Defluviitalea raffinosedens: one gene and its partner. The protein of the gene in region 1 binds, or shares a complex with, the protein of each later gene. Links are inferred from orthologs where the notes say so. Each region holds a gene or a part of one and is shown in the gene's direction. Other genes may lie near its edges. The genes, in order: dnaB and dnaG.

What was found.
Region 2: the proteins of dnaB (region 1) and dnaG are in contact, whole or in part, in a crystal structure (PDB 2R6A), measured with the Geobacillus stearothermophilus proteins. The link is inferred for Defluviitalea raffinosedens from one-to-one orthologs. Residues at the interface, in WP_033016901.1 of Geobacillus stearothermophilus: Ser13, Glu15, Ala16, Gln18, Glu91, Leu92, Asp94, Ala95, Val96, Pro97, Thr98, Ala99, Ala100, Asn101, Tyr104, Tyr105, Ile108; in WP_049624496.1 of Geobacillus stearothermophilus: Lys456, Leu457, Leu458, Pro459, Ala460, Asn463, Ala464, Leu467, Leu535, Leu536, Ile537, Ala538, Gln544, Glu545, Asp548, Tyr549, His552.

What each region holds. Positions count from the first base shown.
Region 1 is NZ_JAFBEP010000001.1:365,564-373,603, reverse strand. The notes cover bases 3,424-6,333. They hold dnaB (replicative DNA helicase), read left to right. Parts: upstream 3,424-4,166; coding sequence 4,167-5,501; downstream 5,502-6,333. Other genes in these bases: JOD07_RS01815 (sensor histidine kinase), read right to left, coding at 5,566-6,333; rplI (50S ribosomal protein L9), read left to right, coding at 3,699-4,145; JOD07_RS01830 (DHH family phosphoesterase), read left to right, coding at 3,424-3,702. In the rest of the region: pheA (prephenate dehydratase), read left to right, coding at 1-218; JOD07_RS01840 (MazG-like family protein), read left to right, coding at 286-627; JOD07_RS01835 (DUF2232 domain-containing protein), read left to right, coding at 629-1,651; more of JOD07_RS01830, read left to right, coding at 1,687-3,423; more of JOD07_RS01815, read right to left, coding at 6,334-6,837; JOD07_RS01810 (LytR/AlgR family response regulator transcription factor), read right to left, coding at 6,842-7,567; JOD07_RS01805 (hypothetical protein), read left to right, coding at 7,778-8,040. UniProt on the Escherichia coli protein: The main replicative DNA helicase, it participates in initiation and elongation during chromosome replication. Travels ahead of the DNA replisome, separating dsDNA into templates for DNA synthesis.
Region 2 is NZ_JAFBEP010000004.1:131,616-139,713, reverse strand. What follows is about bases 5,131-8,098. They hold dnaG (DNA primase), read left to right. Parts: upstream 5,131-5,692; coding sequence 5,693-7,504; downstream 7,505-8,098. Other genes in these bases: rpoD (RNA polymerase sigma factor RpoD), read left to right, coding at 7,539-8,098; JOD07_RS04980 (YaiI/YqxD family protein), read left to right, coding at 5,131-5,542. Outside these bases: JOD07_RS05000 (TAXI family TRAP transporter solute-binding subunit), read left to right, coding at 457-1,404; JOD07_RS04995 (DUF1850 domain-containing protein), read left to right, coding at 1,404-1,922; JOD07_RS04990 (TRAP transporter permease), read left to right, coding at 1,986-3,935; JOD07_RS04985 (deoxyguanosinetriphosphate triphosphohydrolase), read left to right, coding at 4,074-5,084; more of JOD07_RS04980, read left to right, coding at 5,096-5,130. UniProt on the Escherichia coli protein: RNA polymerase that catalyzes the synthesis of short RNA molecules used as primers for DNA polymerase during DNA replication.

The sequences.
Region 1 (8,040 bases):
CTGGGGAACTCTACAGAGTTTTAAATATTTTTTCTCTATGGGATGTCAACATGACTAAAATCTTATCCAGGCCTTCTAAAACAAGACTGGGTGAATACGTATTTTTTGTTGACTTAGAGGGACATATTTTGGAAGAGGATATGAAAAATGCGCTTATGATGGTACAGAGAAAAACTTCATTTTACAAATTATTAGGGTCCTATGAGATTATTGAATAGACTTTTCATTAAAACGAAAGAATGATATAATTAAAAGACGGTTTCAATGGGAGAATGGGGTGGTATTATGGCGATGCACGATAAAGAGTTCGATATTACACGCTCTTTAAAAATTATCGAAAAGTTAAAGGCACAACTTCTTTCAGATGTAGCAAATCTGTTTTCAGGAATGCTTGATTATGGGAATCAAAGTTACCAGGACAGAGGAGACTTATTAGCCAATATCATTATTCTTACTTATCTACTCGCAAAAAGATTAGGAATACCATATAATACATTAGATATGAAGATTCGTAACAAATTAAAAGTAGGTATTTTAGAAAATACTGATGAGCAAGAATGGTTTGCTGATTTGACAGCTTTACTTAGACATCTGGATGGAGCGTATGAGAAAAACAGGAGGTCATGAAATGAAATTTTCGATAAAAGATATTCTATGGCTTTTAGCTATGGGATTATTTTATACGGGTGTTGGTGTACTGGGATATTCTCTTCCCGTTTTATATATTCTTGCATGTTTTTTTGGTGTACCCTATAGCCTGTATGTATACAAAAAAGGGACGCAGATGTCTTCTTTTGTAATGCCGGTGGTTGTGTTGTCTGTATTAATATTTACAGTTAGTCCAAGAGCTGCGATTATGCTCATATTACTTCTTTTAATGCCGTCTTTTGTATGCGGTATTTATTATCATAAGCAAAAAAATCTCCCTAAAAATATTATTATGCTTTCTATTGCGTACTTATCCGGATGGATTGGATTGCTGATCATATGGAACTTTGCCTATAAAGTAGGCATTATATCACGGTTCTATTCATTTACCAATTTTGTTGAAAATCAGTATCTTAGTCAACTGTCTAAGCAGTACGAGCTGTTATTAAATAATTTGCAGGGAACAGGGACTACTTCTTTATATCTTTTAAAGGAAGACCCTGTAAAATTTGCGGAGAATTATTCGCTTTACAGATTGGCAATAAAGCAATCTTTTTTCTTAATACGATATCTGTTCCCAGCTTTCATTTTTATTGGTGGCTTTTTATCTTCAATTGTTCAAGTCTTATTTACAAAGCTTATTTTAAAAGCTCTAAAATGGGAGTCTCCTAAAATTAAAGACATAACGAATATTGGATTTACCCCTTTAACTGTAGGTCTTTTGGGTTTAACCTGGCTTATTCGAAATGATATGGATGACAGATTATATCCAAGGCTAGCCATGGCTATGGATAATGTTCTGATTATATTTGCTGTTTTTATGTTTATTGTTGGTGTTTTATTTACGATCCACGTGATTAAAAATGCTAAGGCCGGTGCTAGATTTAAGGCATTTATGGGCATCTTAAGTTTCTTAAGCATCATTGTAAGTCCTTTCTTATTTGTAATCCTTGGATTCTTGGAAGGCATATTTAATTTCAGGAAAACAGAAAGATTCCTATAGTAAGGTTGTATAGATGTATGTGTGGAGGCTAAACCATGAATAAAAGTCATTACAAAACATTTATAAATAGAGTTTTTCTGCAGCCTCATTTCTATATATTGATTTTGTTTGTTTTTGGAGTAATCTTTCTATTTTATGAGCCAGTTATAGGGTTTGTTGCAATGCTGCTTTGTGTGGCGTTATTGATCTTTACTCTTTTATGGGGGAAGAAAGGAAGTCAGCTGGAAGAAAGGACTCTAAATAAAGACTATGATTTCCATTCCATTCATAAAGATGTGCTGTCTTATTTTCCTTTTCCATTTATTATGGTTGACGCCCATGGATGGATCAAATGGTATAATCCCAGGATAGAAGAAGTCATAAAAGCAAAGAATTTAGTGAATAAAAACATTCAAAATCTTTTTCTGGATATTACTGCCGATCAGTTTCCAAAAGGAAAAGAACAGGTTACAAAAACAATCACTGTAGACAACAGGCACTATAATGTATATATCGATCGGGTGTATTTGTCACAAGCCAGCGGCAGCCAGCGGACTATGTATGGACTTTACTTTATTGACAATACGCACAATATGATTTTAAAAGAAGAAAATTTAAAGCAAAAAGTATCTATAGGACTAATTTTTATAGATAATTATGAAGAGGTCATGCAAAGTGTAGAAGACGTCAGAAGGCCTTTACTGATTGCCTTGATTGACAGAAAGTTAAATTCCTGGGCGCAGCAGGGTGAAGGTATCGTTAAAAAGTTAGAAAAAGACCAGTATCTTATGCTTTTTTACAATGAGCATTTAGAAAAGTTCAGACAGAAGAAATTTGAGATCCTGGATGAAATAAGGCAGATCCATATAGGCAATGAGCTTCCTGTGACATTAAGCATAGGGATTGGGGTGAATGGGAAAAATTTGCCCCAGTCTATGGAGTATGCAAAAGCAGCCATTGATTTAGCTTTGGGAAGAGGCGGAGATCAGGCGGTTATTAAAAATGTTGACAAATATTCTTTCTACGGGGGAAAAACCAAGGAAGTTGAAAAAAGTACCCGGGTAAAGGCAAGAATGAAGGCTTATGCATTCCGAGAGATTATTGAAGAGTCGGATGAAGTTCTGATTATGGGGCATAAAAATCCTGATGTGGATTGCCTCGGAGCAGCCATAGGTGTTTATCGGGCAGCTCAGTTATTAGGTAAAAAAGCTTATATTGTATTAAACGAACCTACCAGTGCGATTAAAACAGTATATGACAAAATCTTAGAATCTGGAGAATATGAAGAAAAGATTTTTTTAAACAGTATTGAAGCCATAGGGCATACGGGAGAAAAAACCCTTGTAGTGGTTGTAGATGTTCATAGACCGAGTTATACAGAGTGCCCTGAGCTTTTGGAATTAAGTAAAAATATTGTAGTATTTGATCATCATAGAAGAAGTGCAGAGTTTATTGATAATGCTGTATTGACTTATTTAGAACCTTTTATATCTTCCACTTGCGAAATGATTGCTGAAATCTTACAATACATCGTAGATAAGGTTAAACTAAAGCCAATAGAAGCAGATATTCTTCTTGCAGGAATTACTATTGATACCAAGAACTTTGTATTTAAAACAGGGGTAAGAACCTTTGAGGCTGCTGCATTTTTAAGAAGAAATGGGGCTGACAGTACGAGAGTTCGCATGCTGTTTCAAAACGATATGGAATCATATCAGGCAAGGGCAGCTGCGGTTAAGGATGCACGCATTTATAGGAAGAATATGGCGATTTCTATTGCGCCTTCTGATCTTAAAAATGGAGCTGTGATCGCAGCTCAGGCGGCAGATGAATTATTAAATATCTCAGGGATTAAAGCATCCTTTGTGATGTGTTCTATAAAAAATGATGTTATGATTAGTGCAAGATCTTTAGGAGATATTAATGTGCAACTCATCATGGAAAAGTTAGGGGGCGGAGGCCATCAGACTGTGGCAGGAGCCCAGTTTAGCGAAGTCCCTATTGATGAAGTATACGATCAATTAATAGAAGCTATAGATGAATACTTAGAGGAAGGAGCGGAAAGAAGATGAAAGTTATATTAACTCAGGATGTAAAAAAACATGGTAAAAAAGGTGATGTTATAAATGTCAGCGATGGTTATGCAAGAAATTATCTAATTCCTCAGGGATTAGCAGTAGAAGCAACCAAAACGTCTTTAAATGATTTGAATTTGAAAAAGAAAGCAGAAGATAAGAAAAAACAGGAGGAACTTGCTGCAGCACAGCAACTCAAAGAGGAATTAAAAGATAAGATTGTGACAGTCAGTGTCAAGGCAGGAGAAGGCGGAAGGCTCTTTGGTTCTGTGACAGCTAAGGAAATTGTTGAAGCCGCCAAAAAGCAATTTAATTTATCTTTAGACAAGAAAAAGATTCAACTGGATGAACCCATTAGAAGTTTGGGCAATCATATGGTTCCAGTTAAACTTCATCCGCAGGTTACAGCAGAGTTAACGGTTAAAGTAACTGAAGCATAGAAAAATAAAAGGGGGCTAATTATGGAGGAATCAAGATTGCAGAGAATTCCCCCTCATAATATTGAAGCTGAACAATCTGTATTGGGATCCATGATTCTTGATCGGGAAGCCATCGCATCTGCAGCAGAGATTTTAAGAGGAGATGATTTCTACAGACCCGATCATAAGATGATTTTTGAAACTTGTATTGAGCTTTTTAATCAAGGCGCTCCGGTTGACTTGGTTACCCTTAAAAGCCGCCTTGAGGAAAAAGGATTGTTAGAGCAAATAGGGGGTATTGCGTACTTATCAGAATTAGCTTCCAGTGTTCCTACATCAGCTCATATTAAGCAATATGCCAAAATTGTTGAGAGCAAATCAATTTTAAGAAGATTGATTAAAGCAAGCCAGGATATTATGGGGCTTAGTTATGAAGCTAAGGAAGATGTGAATACGATTTTAAACCAAGCAGAGCAAAGCATTTTTCACATTTTGCAAAATAAGCATACAGAAGATTTTTCTCCTATGAGAGAAGTGCTTTTATCTGCCTTTGAAAAAATAGAAGAAATATATAAAAATCAAGGGAAGGTAACAGGACTTTCCACTGGTTTTATCGATTTAGACTATAAAACTGCAGGTCTTCAGCCTTCGGATTTGATTTTAGTGGCTGCAAGGCCTTCCATGGGAAAGACGGCGTTTGCCCTGAATATTGCCCAATATGCAGCGGTACGGGAAAAAGTACCCATTGCCATCTTTAGTCTGGAAATGTCAAAAGAGCAGTTGGTTAATCGTATGCTTTGCGCTGAAGCGATGATCGATGCACAGAAACTTCGAACCGGTGCTATGAACCAGGAAGATTGGGTAAAAATAGCGAGAGCTATGGGTACTCTTGCAGAAGCACCTATTTATATTGACGATACACCTGGTATTTCTGTTATGGAGATGAGGGCAAAATGCAGGAGATTAAAGCTTGAGAAAGGCCTTGGCCTTATTTTAATCGACTATCTGCAACTTATGAGTGGAAGTGGAAAGTCTGATTCCAGACAGCAGGAAATATCTGAAATCTCCAGATCCTTAAAGGCTCTGGCAAGAGAAATGGAAGCTCCTGTTATTGCCCTTTCCCAGCTTAGCCGAGCCTGTGAAACAAGGGCAGACCATAGACCGATGCTTTCAGATTTAAGAGAATCCGGAGCTATAGAGCAGGATGCCGACGTGGTAATGTTTTTATATAGGGATGAGTATTACCATCCGGATACAGAAAAGAAAAACCAGGCAGAAGTCATCATAGCAAAACAAAGAAACGGCCCGACAGGGACCGTAGATCTGGTTTGGTTAGGTCAGTATACGAAGTTTGCCAATATGCAAAAAGCCAATTAAGAAAATACATAAAAATCCAGTTCTTCTTTTGGTGAAGAACTGGATTTTTTGTTATCATATCGATTTATATGGTCGCCTGAAAGATAAACCAACCCTCTTTGGTCGTAAACAGAAAGACACCGCTATGCTTTTTTATAATATGGGCCATGCTCTTTGTACCATAACCATGTCCCTGCTCTTTGGATATCGGCAGATCCCCAGAAAAAATCGGTTCTGATTGATAGCTGTTTCGGATGTCAATGCACAATTTATTGCTTTTGGAATACATGCGGAGTTTGATAGATCGTTTACTGCTTTCTGATATTTGCTCGCAGGCATGTATGGCGTTTTCCAAAGCATTGGACAAAAGTGAACAAAGCTCGGTATCGCTAAAGGGAAGGGCATCAGGCAATCTTGCATCTATGCTTAAATGGATGCTTGCTTCCTTTGCCTTGAAAGCAAAAGAGGACAAAATCAGATTGACAGTCTCATTTTCACAAAAACGTATGGGAGTGATGGCATCGACATCGGACTGGGCAGTCTTTAGGTATTCTATGATTTCATCTACAAGTCCTTCGGATGCCAACCACTGTAAAAGGGAGAAATGGTGGCGCATATCGTGTCTGTAGGCTGCAGCAGTCTGCTGAATTTGTTTTAGAGAAGCAAATTCGGTTTGAGCCTGCTTAAACTGTGTGGCCAGCATGTCTCGCTCTCTTTGAATTCTTGCTTGTTTTTGAGTTTCGTCATAATACAAAAGAACAAAAACTATATAGAATGCGGACGTCACAAAGGGCATAAACTGTACAGCCGCCCGGGTTCCGCTGTACATAAAATCTGTATATACTGTGGAAGTATGCTCAAAAACATAATAAAAAGTGGGCATTGCACCAAACAGCAGGCAGGACTTATTAGACCGTTCCAACAGATGCCGAACAGATTTTACGGCATATTTCTGTAGAAAGTAGTACATCAGAATGGCTGTGACAATATAACCAATGTGGTTCATAGTAACCCAGCCAAAAGTGGCTCCTAAAACAGTGCCAACGTATCGGGGAAACTGGTAGCACAGAAAAGAAAGACACATACTGGTAATAGCTATTAGCCATGATTGTTTTAAATAAAATACAATAAATATAACCATTGGAAGATGGGTGATGAGTGGATAGAGTTTAAACGTGATCTCCATGCCCCATGTCCATAAGGAAAGAAGTTGTAAAAGAAATATGATGATGGTAAAGATTCCATAAACCAGATAGTTTTTCCTTGTGTGTGGCATTCCGGTAAAAAGGGCTGCTATGCCCGTTCCGAACAGAAGGGCGATATAATAGCGAGAAAACTCAATGACAGTTTCTATCATTCTTTTATTGCTCCTCCATCTGATAATTTAGATATTGTTGCTTAATTTCTCTAATCTTTCTCTGGGCAACAGGTATAATGGCAAGATTCTGCAGGGTGATCTGATGATTTTCGATGGTGTCTATAAACTGCATGTTCACAATGTAGGAGCGATGCGGTCTGATAAAGCACCCATATTTCATAAGCTTGTCGCAGACAGAGGAGAAAGATTCTGTACATTGGATGATTTTTCCGAAGTAAAGATGATACAAAACATTTCTGCCAATCACCTCGACAAAAGCTAAATTAGAAATGAGGATTCTTTGAATGCCTTCATTGCTTTTTACAATAATGGCATCTTCTTCTTGATCTGCGTTTATTTTCTCTAAGACTTCATCCAGGGTGAGGAAGAATTTTTCTTTTGTAATAGGCTTTAGTACATAATTGACAGCTTTTACAGAATAACTTTCTAAGGCAAATTCAGCGGAGGAGGTAAAGAACAGAAGGGGTGTGGTTTTGTCAAACTTACGGATTTCCTTTGCCACATCAATGCCCGTCAACCCCGGCATAATAATATCCAGACAGTATATATCGAATCTCTTTCCTTTTTCTAAAACCGAAATGAGCTCAAATCCATTATGAAAGATGGTACATTTGCAGCTGAAGTTTTTGGATACTTTATATAGGTTGATCAGTTGAACAATGTGGGATAGTTCGTCAATATTGTCGTCGCAGACTGCAATTTGTATCATTAAAATTCCTCCGTTTCTTCACTATTATTTTAACATAATAATTTGACAGACGATACTATGTTTCATGTAAAAAAGTATTTCATGTCAAAAAAATCGTCATTCATGCAAAAGACGGTTAAAAAAAAATGCCTGATATACTTAACGGGCGGTGCGTTATTACATACGTTGACTAGAAAGAGGAGGATTTAAAATGAAAAAATTACTTGTAGTATGTTAACACTTATGATGACACTGAATCTTGTTGCCTGTGGTGGAGAAAAAGCGTCCACTTCATCAACCAGTTCACAAGGAAGTGCACAGGAGAATAAACAAGAAGCTGCGCAAGATACTACACAAGAAAGCACAGAAGTGGAATATACCGAGGAACAACAAGCCCTTGCACAGGAATTTTCAGCGATGATAGACGCATATAATGAGGTTGTTGACAAGGTGAATACAAGTCCTGAGCTTTTAGAGATTGAAGAACTTGTTAC
Region 2 (8,098 bases), on another replicon or contig:
GTGCAAAATCTTAAATGTTGTGATATATGATCATTTCATGTATCACAACATTTTTTTATATAATAAATAAAAAGTATCTATAAAATAAAATGGTCAATCAGGTTCAATCTGTTTTCGACAGGAAAATAGAAGCAGTGATAATTGCTGGCTTTTAAGTGAAGAGATTAAATGAAACCATAGATCATCGTTGAAAATTAGATAAAAGTTCAACAAGAAATGAACAATAGTTAGAATTGTCAATCAAATATTGAAAAAAATTTTTCAGTATGCAATTGCAAAGTCAAATTATAAATGTCAAAGCAGAATTATTATAAAAAAATATTGAGATTGCAACTAACTTAAGCGAATCTGTTGAAAAAAATTTAGTATTGTTATAAACTATTATAGTATGGATTTGAATATTTCCTTTGGTAATCATTCAGGATTCAAAATTTTTAATTTGCAGGAGGATGATTTATGAGAAAGAGTTTGTATGTTTTAGTGTCCATGGTACTGATGATTTCTTTGGTTTTATCAGGTTGTGGAGGAAAGACTACATTAAAGATGGCTACAGGCGGCACGACAGGTACATATTATGCTTATAGTGGGGCAGTATCTCAAGTGCTTAGTCAAAAAGTTAATAACTTAAGTTTTAATGTACAATCCACTGGTGCTTCAAAAGCAAATATTTATCTTGTATCAGATAAAGAAGCAGACATGGGTATCGTTCAAAATGATGTTATGTATTATGCTTATAATGGTATTGATCTTTTTGAAGGAGAAAAAATTTCTGGTTTTTCTGCTATGGCAGGACTTTATGCAGAAGTTTGTCAAATAGTATCCAAGAAAGAAATTACTTCTATTGCAGATCTTAAAGGTAAACGTGTTTCTGTAGGGGACGTTGGTTCAGGAGTAGAGTTTAATGCCCGTCAAATTCTTGAAGCTTATGATATGACATTTGATGATATTGTTGTCAGCAATTTAAGTTTTGGTGACAGTGCAACCGCATTAAAGGATGATAAAATAGATGCCTTTTTCTGTGTTGCTGGAGCACCCACAACTGCAATTGTAGAACTTGCTACTTCCAACCAAATTAATTTGCTGGAAATTGATGATGAACATGCAGCAAAATTAATTGAGAAATATCCCTTCTATACAAAATTTTCTGTTCCAGGTGGATCTTATAAAGGTGTCGATACTGATGTCCAGACTGTGGCTGTAGTGGCTACTTACATTGTTTCTGACAGTCTTAGTGAAGATTTGGTTTATAACATGACCAAAGCCCTTTTTGAAAATGCAGATGAAATTGCAAATGCGCATCCAAAGGGTGCTGAATTAAATCCTGAGTATTCAGTCTCCAGTATTTCTATACCTATACATCCAGGTGCAGAAAAATATTATAAAGAAATCGGCGTTTTGAAATAATGAAAAGAATTAATTTACTGACGGGGGCCGCAATCGTGGCTGTATTGTTTACGGTCTCCGTTATTTTATTCTTTGTTTTTTCCTCTCCATGTCTAATTTTAAAAAATAGTGACACAGGTGAAATTATCGCATCTTTTCCTGTTAATGATGGAGACGAGTTTTCTGTTACTTTTATTCATTCTGTAAATAATAGCCCGGTGACTGATGTTTATCAAATCAGGACTGGTAAAATTTATGTTGATCGAACAATTTATTATGCTTTTGGTGCAGGTGTACAGACAGAAATAGAAGAAGGACAATCTCTGGAATATGGCTCAGATGGTGCTATGATTGTCAGTGGTTTTAATAAGTTAATGGATCGTCTTTCTTATATTGTTGGGACAGTTTCTGATCATATTTTACATATTAATGGAAAGGATATTAGTTTGCGAGAACTCTGTGGAAAAAATACGACTGTTCAGTTTGTAACTGGACGAAGGTTTATATCTGTTCGAAATGATGAACCAGGTAATCAATAAATTTTAAAATACGGTTTTTGATTTGGAATAGGTATAAAAATCAAAAAATAAGGAGGATGATGTATGTCTGAAGTAAAACACACAGCCCATTCTTTAATGGAAGAAGCAGAGCAAATCGATGTAGATGCCTTAATGGCTGAATATGATCGAGAATCTAATACAAGGCATTATACTGGTGTACCCAGAAAGATTGTACGTTGTATCTTAGTTGTTTTTTCTCTGTATATATTTTATATGAATCTTTTTAGCGTCTGGCCGGAACAAATCCGCAGAACTTCTTTTGTAGGCTTTATTATTTTTATGGCCTTTGCACTTTATCCAGCGAAGAAAAAGTCTGCAAAAAGGGAAAATTATGTACCTTGGTATGACATAGTTCTTGGTATTGTAGGAGCAGCTTGTTTTGCGTATTTTATCATTAATTTTGAAACTCTTTCTGCCAGAGCAACTCGTATCACTCAATTAGATGTTATTGTTGGTGTTGTAGGATTACTTATTACTGCTGAAGTATGCAGAAGAGTAGTTGGTATTCCAATTTTGGTGGTTGCCGGCGCTTTCATTGCTTATGCTTTTTATGCAGGATATTCCTTAAAGCGTATCGTATACACATTATTTTATACCCTTGATGGGATACTTGGTACGCCTATAGGTGTTTGCTCAACTTTTATTGTATTGTTTATTATTTTAGGTTCATTTCTTGAAAAGACGAACATTGGTACTTTTTTTATAGATATGGCCAATTCCATTGCAGGGCGAGCAGTAGGTGGACCTGCCAAGGTTGCGGTTATTTCCAGTGCCCTGGAAGGAATGTACTCTGGTAGTTCTGTTGCTAATACTGTTGGTTCTGGTAGTGTTACTATTCCTGTAATGAAAAAAGCAGGATATGACAAAGATTTTGCTGCAGCGGTTGAGGCTGCTGCTTCAACCGGAGGACAAATTATGCCTCCAATTATGGGAGCAGCTGCATTCCTTATGGCTGAAATGACAGAAACAAGCTATGCTACGATTGCCTTAGCAGCAGTTTTTCCGGCAATCCTCTACTTTAGCGGTATTTTTCTAATGGTACATTTTGAAGCAAAAAAGACTGGATTAAAAGGACTTCCCAAGGAACACATTCCTAACTTTTTTAAATTGTTTTTCCAGAAAGGATATTTGTTCCTCCCCATTGTTGTATTGATTACAACGATGTCTATAGGATATACTGCATCTCGAGCTGCCTGTCTTGCCATACTGACTTCTATTGTTGTCAGTATGTTTCGGGAAGATACAAGGCTGACGCCTCAAACTTTTGTTGAAGCTTTGGAAAACGGTGCAAAAAATACCATTGGAGTTGCTGCAGCATGCTCAATAGCAGGTATTATAGTAGGAATTGTCTCCCTTACCGGTTTAGGCCTTAAGCTTGCTGATGGCTTGCTTACTTTATCAGGAGGCATTAACATTATTGCATTGTTTTTAACGATGATTGCTTGTCTTATATTAGGAATGGGTGTACCAACTACTGCAAATTATGTTATTATGGCTACCATCACTGCACCGATCATATTGAAATTGATGCCGGAAACACCGGTCCTTGCTGCACACTTTTTTGTATTTTACTTTGGTGTAGTTGCAGACATTACGCCACCAGTAGCTTTGGCAGCCTATGCAGGGTCAGCAATTTCTGGCGGAAATCCTATTCGGACTGGAGTCATTGCCACTAAGCTGGCTATATCGGCATTTATTATTCCGTATATGTTTGTACTAAATCCTGCAATGTTGATGGTGAATACTTCGCTGCCACAGATTATTCAGTTTTCTATTACATCCATGCTTGGTATGTTTGCTATTGCAGGTGGTTTAGAAGGTTTTATGAAGTCAAAACTTCCAATATGGCAGAGAATTCTGGCGGTTGCAGGTGGTCTTATGCTCATTGAACCAAGCTTGACTACAGATCTTATTGGTATTGTGATTATAGTATTCATAATTTTTATCCAATATGTTTTAAAGGGTAAGGACAAATCAGTAGAATCTGTTTAAAAGTCATTACCATTATTCCTTGTTAAAGGGATGATGGTAATTTTTTTATCAAATGATTTTGAAGGATTTTGAAAAAATGTGTAGTATATATTTAAGTATGAGGAGTGTTATAACATGTAAGAACAGGTGGTGATAACGTTGCACCTTAGAGAGATTCAAGAGAAAAGGGAGTTTGATTTTCTAAGTCCGTATGCAGTGAAAAGTAAAGAAAGCAAAGGAAGAAAATATGATGAGCCCAAATGTGATATTCGAACAGATTTTCAAAGAGATCGTGACAGGATTCTTCACTGCAAAACTTTTAGGAGATTAAAACACAAAACTCAGGTGTTTATATCTCCGGAAGGAGATCACTACCGTACAAGACTAACTCATACACTGGAAGTTGCACAGATTGCAAGGACTATTGCCCGGGCACTGTCTTTAAATGAAGACCTTACAGAAGCTATTGCTTTAGGACATGATTTAGGCCACACCCCTTTTGGACATACGGGAGAATATGTGTTAAATGAAGTATGTCCTATGGGTTTTAGCCATAGTGAGCAAAGTTTGAGAGTAGTAGAAATACTTGAACGAAACGGAAAAGGATTGAACCTTACATGGGAAGTAAGGGATGGAATTATTAACCATCAGACAAAAGGTAATCCAAGTACTTTGGAAGGAAAAGTTGTTCAAATTTCAGATAAAATCGCGTATATTAATCATGACATTGATGACGCTATAAGAGGAAAAGTATTAAAAGAAACAGATCTTCCAAAAGATTGTGTTGAAATTTTAGGGAATAGCTTTGGTGAAAGAATTAATACTATGATTATAGATGTGATCAAAAACAGTATTCATCAACCTGATATTAAAATGAGCGATGAAATAGGTAAAATGGTGAAAAAACTCCGGGCGTTTATGTTTGAACATGTATATATAGGTTCACAGGCAAAAAATCAGGAAAAAAAGGCAGAACATATTGTTGAGCAGCTGTATTATTATTTTATTAAACATCCTGAAAGTATCCCAAAAGAATTCTATTTACATTATAAATCAGGAGATGAGATGAAAGAAAGAATTGTATGCGATTATATTGCGGGGATGACGGATCGATATGCCATTAATAAATATATGGAAATATACGTACCTTCTTCGTGGAATATTCTATAGGAGATCATGTAATGGAAAATTTTAGAATTATTATTGATGGCGATAGTTGTCCCGTCTTAAAGATAATTGAAGATGTTTCAAAGGAATATAATATTAAAGCAATCGTTTTTTGCAGCTACGCACATGTTCCAAATAAGAGATTTGATATGGAATATAAGATAGTAGACTCAGCACCTCAGTCGGTAGATATGACCATAATGAATCATGTAAAAAGAGATGATATTATTGTTACTCAGGATTATGGTTTGGCTTCTCTTGTTTTATCAAAAGGAGCAAGAGCAATTTCTCCAAATGGCAATATTTATCTAAATGAGCAAATCGATTTATTACTTTATGATAGGCATTTAAATAGCGAAATAAGAAGAGCAGGTGGTCGTACAAAAGGCCCGCGAAAAAGAAATGAACTGGATAATGCTAAATTTAAAAAAAATCTGATCAAGTTGATTGAGCAGACTTAAAATGTTAAAGGTAAATTGGTTAATATAATGGTCATTATTTTTGTTTTTTTATATATTTTAAACAAATCTTTGTGAGCTTAAAGGATTTCCGAAAAATATGTCGAAACAAATATATGTATTTTGATAGGTCCAAAAAGATAGGGGAGTCCCATGTATTATTCAGAAGAAATCATTGAAGAAATTCGAAGCCAAAATGATTTGGTGGACGTAGTTTCTGAATATGTGAGATTACAAAGAAAGGGCAGTTCATATTTTGGATTATGCCCATTTCATAATGAAGATACGCCTTCTTTCTCTGTCAGCCCTGATAAGCAAATGTATTATTGTTTTGGTTGTCAGGCAGGTGGCAATGTATTTACATTTATTATGCAGATGGAGAATTTTAGTTTCGTAGAAGCGATCAAGCATTTGGCTGACAGGGCACATATTACTTTACCACAACCTGAATATTCAGAAGAAGTTCGCAAAAAGATGGAAGAAAAGCAGATTTTGCTGGATATGCATAAGGAAGCTGCTAAATATTTTTATGCAAATCTGCGCTCCTTAAGGGGCCAACAGGCCAGTGAATATTTGAATAAAAGAAAGTTAAGCAAGAACACTCAAAAGCTTTTTGGAATAGGCTATTCAAACATGGACTTTGGAGATTTATATCAATATTTACTGTATAAAGGATACGAGGAGGAGCATATTTCAAAAAGCGGATTGGTTATACCAAAGAAAAAAGGTAAAGGGTATGTGGATAGATTTAGAAATAGAATTATGTTTCCTATTTTTGATGTTCATAATCAGGTCATTGGTTTTGGCGGACGCGTGCTGGATGATAGTCTGCCCAAATATATGAATTCTCCGGATACTCCCTTATTTGATAAAAGTAAAAATCTTTATGGTCTTAATTATGCAAGAACATCTGGGAAGAATCAAATATTGATTGTTGAGGGGTATATGGATGTTATATCCTTATATCAGGCAGGATTTGAAAATGTAGTGGCTTCTCTTGGTACAGCTTTTACCTATCAGCAGGCATCTTTATTAAAACGCTATACAGGAGAAGTTGTTATAATTTATGACAGCGATACAGCAGGGACCAACGCTGCATTAAGGGCGATACCTATTTTATCGTCTGCTGGATTAAAAATAAAAGTGGTCCAAGTACCCGGAGAGAAAGATCCTGATGATTTTATTAAGCAAAACGGCCCTGAGGCATTTCAACAATTGCTTGATCATGCCATGGGGGCAGTTACTTTTCAAGTTTCGGTCTTAAGAAAAAAATATAACATTGAAGATACTGAGCAAAAAATTAAATTTACCATGGAAGTAGCACAATTACTTTCCAGGCTAGACAATGAGATTGAGCGGGATGTATATCTTCAGGAAATATCTAATGATACCAAAATTTCTACCCAGTCTATTTTGAATGAAATAAAGAAAACTCAAGAATTTCAAAGAAAAAATAGTATTAAACTGAGTAGTTATTCACAAAGACAGGAAAGTGAACTCCACGATCATTTAAAAGTAAATAATGTATTTAACAACATAGATGAGAAAAACGGATTATATAAGGCTCAAAAGAATATTCTTAATTTCCTTTATAATAATCCACTACACTATCATAAAATTAAGCCACATTTATCTTATGAAGACTTTATTGATCCAGTATTAATGAAAGTAGCTAAGCTAATTTATGAGCAGTATGATAAAGGCTTAAAAATTGAACCTGCTGTTGTGATTAATCATTTTGAAAATTTAAATGATCAAAAGCAAGTTTCTATGATTTTTCGGGACGAAAAAAGTAAAAATCAGGAATATGATATTGAAAAAGCGATAAATGATCAAATTAAATTAATAAAAAAAGCAAATATCGACATGAAAAGCAGAAATGCAACTGATATATATGAAATTCAATCTTTAATTGAGCAGAAAAAGCAGCTAGAAAAATTGTATATTAACCTTATAAGTGGTTAAAATAGTAGACAGGTGAGGAAAGGATGGATTCTGCGTGAAAACAAGCGAACAAACCAAATTTTTGACCCGTGTGAAGGAATTGGTCGCATTAGGTAAGCAAAAAAAAGGTGTGCTCGAATATAAAGAAATTATGGATCATTTTTCCGACATGGAATTGGAGCCGGAGCAAATAGAAAAAATTTATGAATATCTTGAGCGACAGAATATTGATGTATTAGGTAATATTGAAGAAGAAGAAGAGCCGCTGGATGATCTGGATTTAAGTCTGCCAGAAGGCATTAATATTGACGACCCGGTGCGAATGTATTTAAAAGAAATCGGAAAAGTACCTCTTCTTACGGCAGAAGAAGAAATAGAATTGGCTCGCAGAATGGAACAAGGGGATCCGGAAGCTAAAAGAAAACTAGCAGAAGCCAATCTTAGACTGGTTGTTAGTATTGCAAAACGCTATGTAGGACGTGGTATGTTATTCTTGGATTTGATTCAGGAAGGAAACTTAGGACTTATTAAAGCAGTAGAAAAGTTTGATTATGGCAAAGGATTTAAGTTTAGTACATATGCAACCTGGTGGATTCGCCAGGCCATTACAAGAGC